Regions from separate parts of the Nocardia sp. NPDC058480 genome, predicted to be linked through region 1. Evidence: riboswitches for the same ligand, from Rfam matches in the RefSeq annotation. Region 1 holds a riboswitch; the other holds the start of a gene.
The links. Region 1 has a riboswitch for S-adenosylmethionine ahead of ACFWO8_RS30675 (bifunctional o-acetylhomoserine/o-acetylserine sulfhydrylase). Riboswitches for the same ligand answer to the same signal wherever they lie in the genome.

Region 1 (3,484 bases):
CATCGTGGCGGTTCATGGCCTCGCTGAGCAGCACATAGGTGGCTGGATCGAAGCGCTGACACAGCTTGTCGGCCTGGTGCTCGAGGTAGCTCTGCACCGCGTACCGTCCACCGGTCCACGGGTCTTCCTCGCCCTGGGCCTTGTTGGCGAAGCGGTGATCGAGTTCGCCCTCGGTGCGGTAGGTCAGGTGCGCGATGCGCCGGGCCAGCCCCATGCCGGTCATCGGCGCGCGACCGGTGCCGTGATAGTCGCCGCCCTGCCAGTCGGGATCGGCCGTGATGACGGCCATCTGGGTGGTCTGGGTGCCGATCTGATCGGCGGTGGCGCGAGCGCCCACGGCCAGCACCAGCGCGGCGCTGACCCGCTCGGGCAGGCCGATGATCCACTCGAGCACCCGCATGCCGCCCATCGAGCCGCCGACGACCGCGCCGAGCCGCTCGATCCCGAGCACCTCGAACAACCGTGCCTCGGCGTTCACCTGATCGCGAATGGTCAGCTCGGGAAACCGTGAGCCCCAAGGCTTGCCGTCGGAGGCGAGCGAGGACGGGCCGGTGCTGCCCTTGCAGCCGCCGAGCACGTTGGTCGCGATCACACACCACTCGTCGGTGTCGATCGGCGCGCCGGGTCCGACCATGCCTTCCCACCAGCCGGGTGCCCCGTCGGGCCCACCGACGACATGCGAGTCGCCGGTGAGCGCGTGTTCGACGAGCACCACATTGTCCAGGGTGGGCGAGAGCTCGCCCCAGCGTTGCACCGCCAGCCGCACATCGCGAACCTCGGCGCCGTTCTCCAGCGTCACGTCCCCGATGGCGACCACACCGACACGCCCGTCCGGGGGTGGCAGCAGGTCCACCCCGGTTCCGGGTCGGGCGATCGGCGATTCGGTGCTCACAGTCACGTCGTCGCCGCCGCGAACCCGGCCCGCAGATCGGCCAGAATGTCTTCGATTCCCTCGATACCCACGGCGAGCCGGACCAGGCCGGGAGTAACGCCGGCCGCCAGCTGCTCTTCGGGCGTCAACTGCGAGTGCGTCGTCGACGCTGGGTGAATCACGAGGGAACGCACATCACCGATGTTAGCTACATGGCTGTGCAGGCTGAGCGCGTCCACGAACTTCTTGCCCGCATCGACACCGCCCGCCAGCTCGAACGCCACGATCGCGCCCGCGCCCTTGGGCGCCAGCTCCTTGGCCCGCGCGTGCCAGGGCGAGGACTCGAGCCCCGCATAGAACACCGCGTCGACGCCCGGCTGCTCGGCGACGAACTTCGCGACCGTCTCGGCATTGCTGACGTGCCGTTCGACGCGCAAGCTCAGCGTCTCGATGCCCTGCGCGATGAGGAACGCGTTGAACGGCGAGACCGCCGCGCCCAGATCGCGCAGCAACTGCACGCGCGCCTTGAGCGCGAACGCGGGCGCGCCCAGATCGGCGAATACCGCACCGTGGTAGCTGGGGTCGGGCTCGGTGAAACCGGGGAAGCGTGCTTGGCCGTCGGCGTCGCGCACGGTCCAATCGAACGTGCCGCCGTCGACGATCACGCCCGCCACGGCCGTACCGTGCCCACCCAGGTACTTCGTCGCCGAATGCACGACGATGTCGGCGCCGTGGGCCAGCGGCTGGATCAGGTACGGGGTGGCGACGGTGTTGTCGACGATCAGCGGAAGGCCGTTGGCGTGCGCGACACCGGCGATGCCGGGAATGTCGAACACCGCACTGCTCGGATTGGCGATGGTCTCGCCGTAGAACGCCTTGGTGTTGGGCTGGATCGCCGCTTCCCACTGCGCGAGGTCATCGGGATCCTCGACGAACGAGACCGTGATCCCCAGCTTGGGCAGCGAGTAGTGGAAAAGGTTGTAGGTGCCACCGTAGAGATGCGGGCTGGACACGATGTGGTCGCCCGCGCTCGCCAGGTTCAGGATCGCGTAGGTCTCCGCGGCCTGTCCGGAGGCCAGCAGCAACGCCGCGACGCCACCTTCGAGCGCGGCAACCCGCTGCTCCACCGCGTCCTGAGTGGGGTTCATGATCCGGGTGTAGATGTTGCCCGGCTCGGCGAGGCCGAACAGCGCGGCGGCGTGATCGGTGTCGCGGAAGGTGTAGGAGGTGGTCTGGTAGATCGGCAGCGCCCGCGCGTTGGTGCTCGCGTCGGGGGCCTGGCCCGCGTGGACCTGCTTGGTCTCGAAGGACCAGTTCTCGGGCAGGGAAGAGTCAGTCATGTCGTGCTCCAGTGGGTGTGCGCCGGGGGGATCTCGTCAACTGGGTCGGATCGACGGGCAACAACACATGGGGGCCTCCTGCAATGCGCGCTTGCTCTCGACTTTCGAGAGCCCGGTCATCACCCGGAGCACCCCACCGCAGCTGGAGGGTTGCCGACCAGCGAGCCGGGGCTTGGCGCTGGTACTCATGACCTTGCCGTCATGTTAACCGGACATCTCCCACGCGCGGAAACTTCCCCCGCATTTCACGCTGAAGATCACTCGGTCGACGGTGTGCCGAAGCCGGGCGTGTCGTCGACCGGTGCGAAGGTAGCGCCGCCGCCGTGGTGATCGCGGTGATGATCCGTGACAAGCCGGAAAACCTGATCGAAGGCGACGAACACGATAACCGAGTGCCGATCGCGGCCTGACCTATACGCAGAGCCGCGATAAACCACTGATTTCGCGAGGACATGGGTAACTCACCGGGGACGGGCTGAATTAGCCCGTCCCTTGCCGCCAGCCGCCAGCGTAAATCTCGCGGCACGTAGTCTGGCCAGAAGTCCCGGGGAGGCGGAACAGCCGTCCCGCACAGTGGGGCCTCCCATCGCGGTGAGGTGGGGGACAGCAGTACGCTCGTCTTGTTTGCACCACACGTCCCGCAGACAACGCGGGGCATATACGTTGTCTGTTGGAACTGCTGGGGTCCGCTCACAAGCGTGTTCGCCTAGCCGTGCAATAAGGGCACCCACCGAGGAGGACACGAAGATCCATGTCCAAGATCAAGGTTGAAGGCACCGTTGTAGAACTCGACGGCGACGAGATGACCCGGATCATCTGGCAGTTCATCAAGGACAAGCTGGTCCATCCCTATCTCGACGTGAACCTCGAGTACTACGACCTCGGTATCGAGTACCGCGACAAAACCGATGACCAGGTCACGGTCGACGCGGCCAACGCCATCAAGAAGCACGGCGTCGGCGTCAAGTGCGCCACCATCACCCCGGACGAAGATCGGGTGAAGGAATTCGGTCTCAAGAAGATGTGGCGCTCGCCCAACGGCACCATCCGAAACATTCTGGGTGGCACCATCTTCCGCGCGCCGATCATCATCTCGAACGTGCCGCGCCTGGTGCCCGGCTGGACCAAGCCGATCATCATCGGCCGCCACGCGTTCGGCGACCAGTACCGCGCCACCGACTTCAAGGTCTACGAGGCGGGCACCGTCACGCTGACCTTCACGCCGGAAGACGGCAGCGAGCCGATCATCCACGAGGTCGTGAAGATGCCCGAA
Region 2 (3,484 bases), on a different contig from region 1:
ACCAGATCGCCACTGCGATAAGCGCGGTCCCAACCGAGGGCGGGCAGCGGCGCGTACTTCTCGGCGTCCTTGGCTGGATCGAGGTAGCGGGCCAGGCCGACGCCACCGATCACGAGTTCACCGGTTTCGCCTTCGGCCACCGGGTTGCCCTGCGGGTCGACGACGGTCAGATCCCAGCCGTCGAGGGGCAGGCCGATGCGAACGGGCATCTCACCGGTGAGCAGCGCCGCGCAGGCGACCACAGTTGCCTCGGTGGGGCCGTAGGTGTTCCACACTTCGCGGTCGGCACCCGCCAGCCGTTCGGCCAGCTCCGGAGGCACCGCCTCACCGCCGAAGATCAACAGCCGCACCGATTCCAGCGCTTCGGCGGGCCAGGTCGCGGCCAGTGTCGGCACCGTGGAGACGATGCTGATCTCGCGGCGCATCAGCCATGGGCCGAGATCGGCGCCGGTGCGCACCAGGTCGCGCGGGGCGGGGACCAGGCAGGCGCCGTTGCGCCAGGCCAGCCACATTTCCTCGCAGGAGGCGTCGAAGGCCACCGACAGCCCGGCCAGCACGCGGTCGCCGGGGCCGATCGGGGCCTTCCGCAGGAACAGGCGGGCCTCGGCGTCGACGAAGGCGGCGGCGTTGCGATGAGTTACCGCAACACCTTTGGGGGTGCCGGTGGAGCCGGAGGTGAAGATGATCCACGCGTCGTCGGCGGGGGTGGGCAGGGTGTTCCAGTCGTGGTCGCCCGCGGCCGTGGTGGCCGACTCGATGCCGTCGCCGGTGGCGATCGCGCTCACCCTCGCCTCGCCGAAGACGAGCTTGGCTCGCTCCTCCGGGTCGTCGGCGTCGACGGGCACATAGGCGGCGCCGCAGTAGAGCACGGCCAGAATCGTCACGTACAGCGCGGCGGAGCCCGACGGCATCCGTACGCCGACCCGGTCGCCCGGTCGCACGCCCGCCTCGACGAGCTCGGCCATCCTGGCCTCGATCGCGGCGATCAGTTCCATGTAGCCGAGCACGACGGTGCCGTCGTCGATGGCCGGTGCGTCCGGATGCGCGAGGGCGGTGCTGGTCAGGATGTCGACCAGGGTGCGCGGCGGCGCGGCGAGATCAGCGCGCAGCAGTGGGTCGCGAAGGACCGCCGGTACCTCAGTGTGTGGCTCGAGCATCGTGCTCAGTCCACCTCTCATCGGTTGACCCCCATCGGTGGTGTCTGTTGTTTCATGAGCGGGTTACCGGAGGGCAAACAGGATGGTCACCAGATGCCAACGGTACTCGGTGCGGGTGTTGCCGAGCGGCAGCGCGGGGCGTGCCGTCGGCGCTGTTCACGACGGCGATTCCGGCAATTCACCGAGGGCGATGACCGCCAGCCGGTGCAGCGTCCGTTGTTCGTCTTCGTCGAGGCGCCCGAGCACGCGCGCGGTGGCTTCGGCGATCAGCTTGTCGGTGCGCTTGCACTGCTTGCGGCCTGCCTCGGTGATCCGCAGCCGGTATTTGCGGCGATCCTTGCCGTCGCGGGTGCGTTCGACCAGGTCGGCGCGCTCCAGCGCGTCGATCAGGCGGACGACTTCACTGCGGTCGATGCCGAGCGCGTCGCCCACTTTCTTCTGCGTCAGGTCGGCGTTTTCGGAGATGAAGGTGAGCACCCAGTGATCGCGCAACGGGACGTCGATCTCGGCGTGTAGCGCCTTGGTGAGCCGGCCGAGCGCGTACACCGGATAGCGCGGCAGGCCGCGGACGGAGTTCGTGTTCGTGGACATGAGCGGGAACTATAGCAAATAGTGGAGGAGCCCAATCATTTGGATGCTCCATCATGGGGTGCATAGATGGTTGAGGAATGGGCGTGACCGGGCAACTCGCGGCAATCTTGTCAGGGTAAATCGCACGCGGACAGCCGATTTCCCGCTGCGGTCGAAACGGCCCGGCCGTCGTGCTGAACCGGGAGATGTCGTGCGGCGTCGGCGCGGACTCGGGGCGCAGTCGGTGGTGGGTGGTTGACAGGTCCGGCTGCCGTCTGTCACTCTCGTTGCAGGTCACGAGTACCAGCGTTCAGCCCCGGCTTGCTGGTCGGCAACCCTCCTCCGCGGTGGGGTGCTCCGGGTGACGACCAGGCCGACGTCCGAATTGGACGCGGCAAGCGCGGACCTCACCTCTTCTGGAGCGGGTCCCTGAGCCGACGGGATTTCGTCATGACCGCTGTAATCGACCCCACCTGTGCCATCGCCGCCGTTTCCGGTGCTGACCTGCGGGTTCCGCTCGTTCAAGGCGGCACCAGCTCCTACGCGAACTTCGACTACGCGGCGAGTGCGCCGGCGTTGAAGCAGGTTACCGACCGGATTTCGCAGTTGCTGCCGTTCTACGCCAGCGTGCATCGGGGCGCGGGGTACGCCTCGCGGATCTCGACCGAGTGCTACGAGGCTTCTCGTGGCGCGGTCGCCCGGTTCCTCGACGCCGACGCCGACCAGGTCGTCGTGTTCACCCGCAACACCACCGATTCGCTGAACCTGCTGGCCGGGTGCGTGCCGGGGGAGACCGTGGTCCTCGATATCGAGCACCACGCCAACTTCCTGCCGTGGACCGCGCACGGTCGCCGGGTCGTGCGGGCCGCCGACACCGTCGAGGAGACGATTCAGCGGATCGTCGCCGAGCTGTGCAGCAAGCCTGCCGCGTTGCTCGCGGTGACCGGGGCATCCAATGTCACCGGTGAGGTGCTGCCGCTGGAACGGCTCGCGACCATCGCCCACCTGTGTGGTGCCCGCATCCTCGTCGATGCGGCGCAGTTGGCGCCGCATCGGCGGATCTCCTTGCGCGAGAGCGGGATCGACTACCTCGCGTTCTCCGGGCACAAGCTGTACGCGCCGTTCGGTTCGGGCGTGCTCGTTGGCAGGCGGGACTGGCTGGACCAGGGCGAGCCGTACCTGGCAGGCGGCGGTGCGGTGCGCAATGTCGGTGTGTCAGAGGTCGAATGGGCTTGCGCGCCGCAGCGGCACGAGGCCGGTTCGCCGAACGTGCTCGGCGCGGCCGCTATCGCCGCCGCCTGCGACGCGCTCGCCGCGATCGACCCCACCGAACTCGTTGCCCACGAACGCTTCCTGGCCGACCGTCTCCGCGATGGCCTGTCCGCGGTCCCCGGCGTGAACCTGGTCAATATCTGGTCCGACAGCCCCGACTGTGTCGGCATCGTCGCCTTCACCATCGCCGACTACGCCCCCGGCAAGGTCGCCGCCTACCTCTCCGCCGAACACGCCATCGGCATCCGCGACGGCCGTTTCTGCGCCCACCCGCTGCTCACCAGCCTCGGCCTCGACGCCGCGCTCCGAGCCAGCATCGGCCTCGGCACCACCGCCGCCGACGTAGACCGCCTGATCGAAGCGGTCTCCACTTTGGTCACCAACGGCCCCACCTGGACCTACGCCGCCACCGACGGCCACTGGAACCCCACCCCCGAAACCCGCCCCCTCACCGCCTCTTCCCCCGAAGGCGCGGCCCCCTGTTT

Region 2: linked by a shared signal. The riboswitch ahead of ACFWO8_RS24045 (aminotransferase class V-fold PLP-dependent enzyme) and the one ahead of ACFWO8_RS30675 (bifunctional o-acetylhomoserine/o-acetylserine sulfhydrylase) in region 1 are both predicted to bind S-adenosylmethionine.

The regions. Positions count from the first base shown of each region.
Region 1 is NZ_JBHXMN010000021.1:50,986-54,469, reverse strand. Features, by position in the region: gene ACFWO8_RS30680 (homoserine O-acetyltransferase) at 1-898, opposite strand, end outside; gene ACFWO8_RS30675 (bifunctional o-acetylhomoserine/o-acetylserine sulfhydrylase) at 895-2,211, opposite strand; SAM riboswitch class IV at 2,294-2,404, opposite strand; gene ACFWO8_RS30670 (NADP-dependent isocitrate dehydrogenase) at 2,963-3,484, shown strand, end outside.
Region 2 is NZ_JBHXMN010000011.1:135,123-138,606, forward strand. Features, by position in the region: gene ACFWO8_RS24035 (Pls/PosA family non-ribosomal peptide synthetase) at 1-1,157, opposite strand, end outside; gene ACFWO8_RS24040 (MarR family winged helix-turn-helix transcriptional regulator) at 1,314-1,748, opposite strand; SAM riboswitch class IV at 2,020-2,134, shown strand; gene ACFWO8_RS24045 (aminotransferase class V-fold PLP-dependent enzyme) at 2,178-3,484, shown strand, end outside.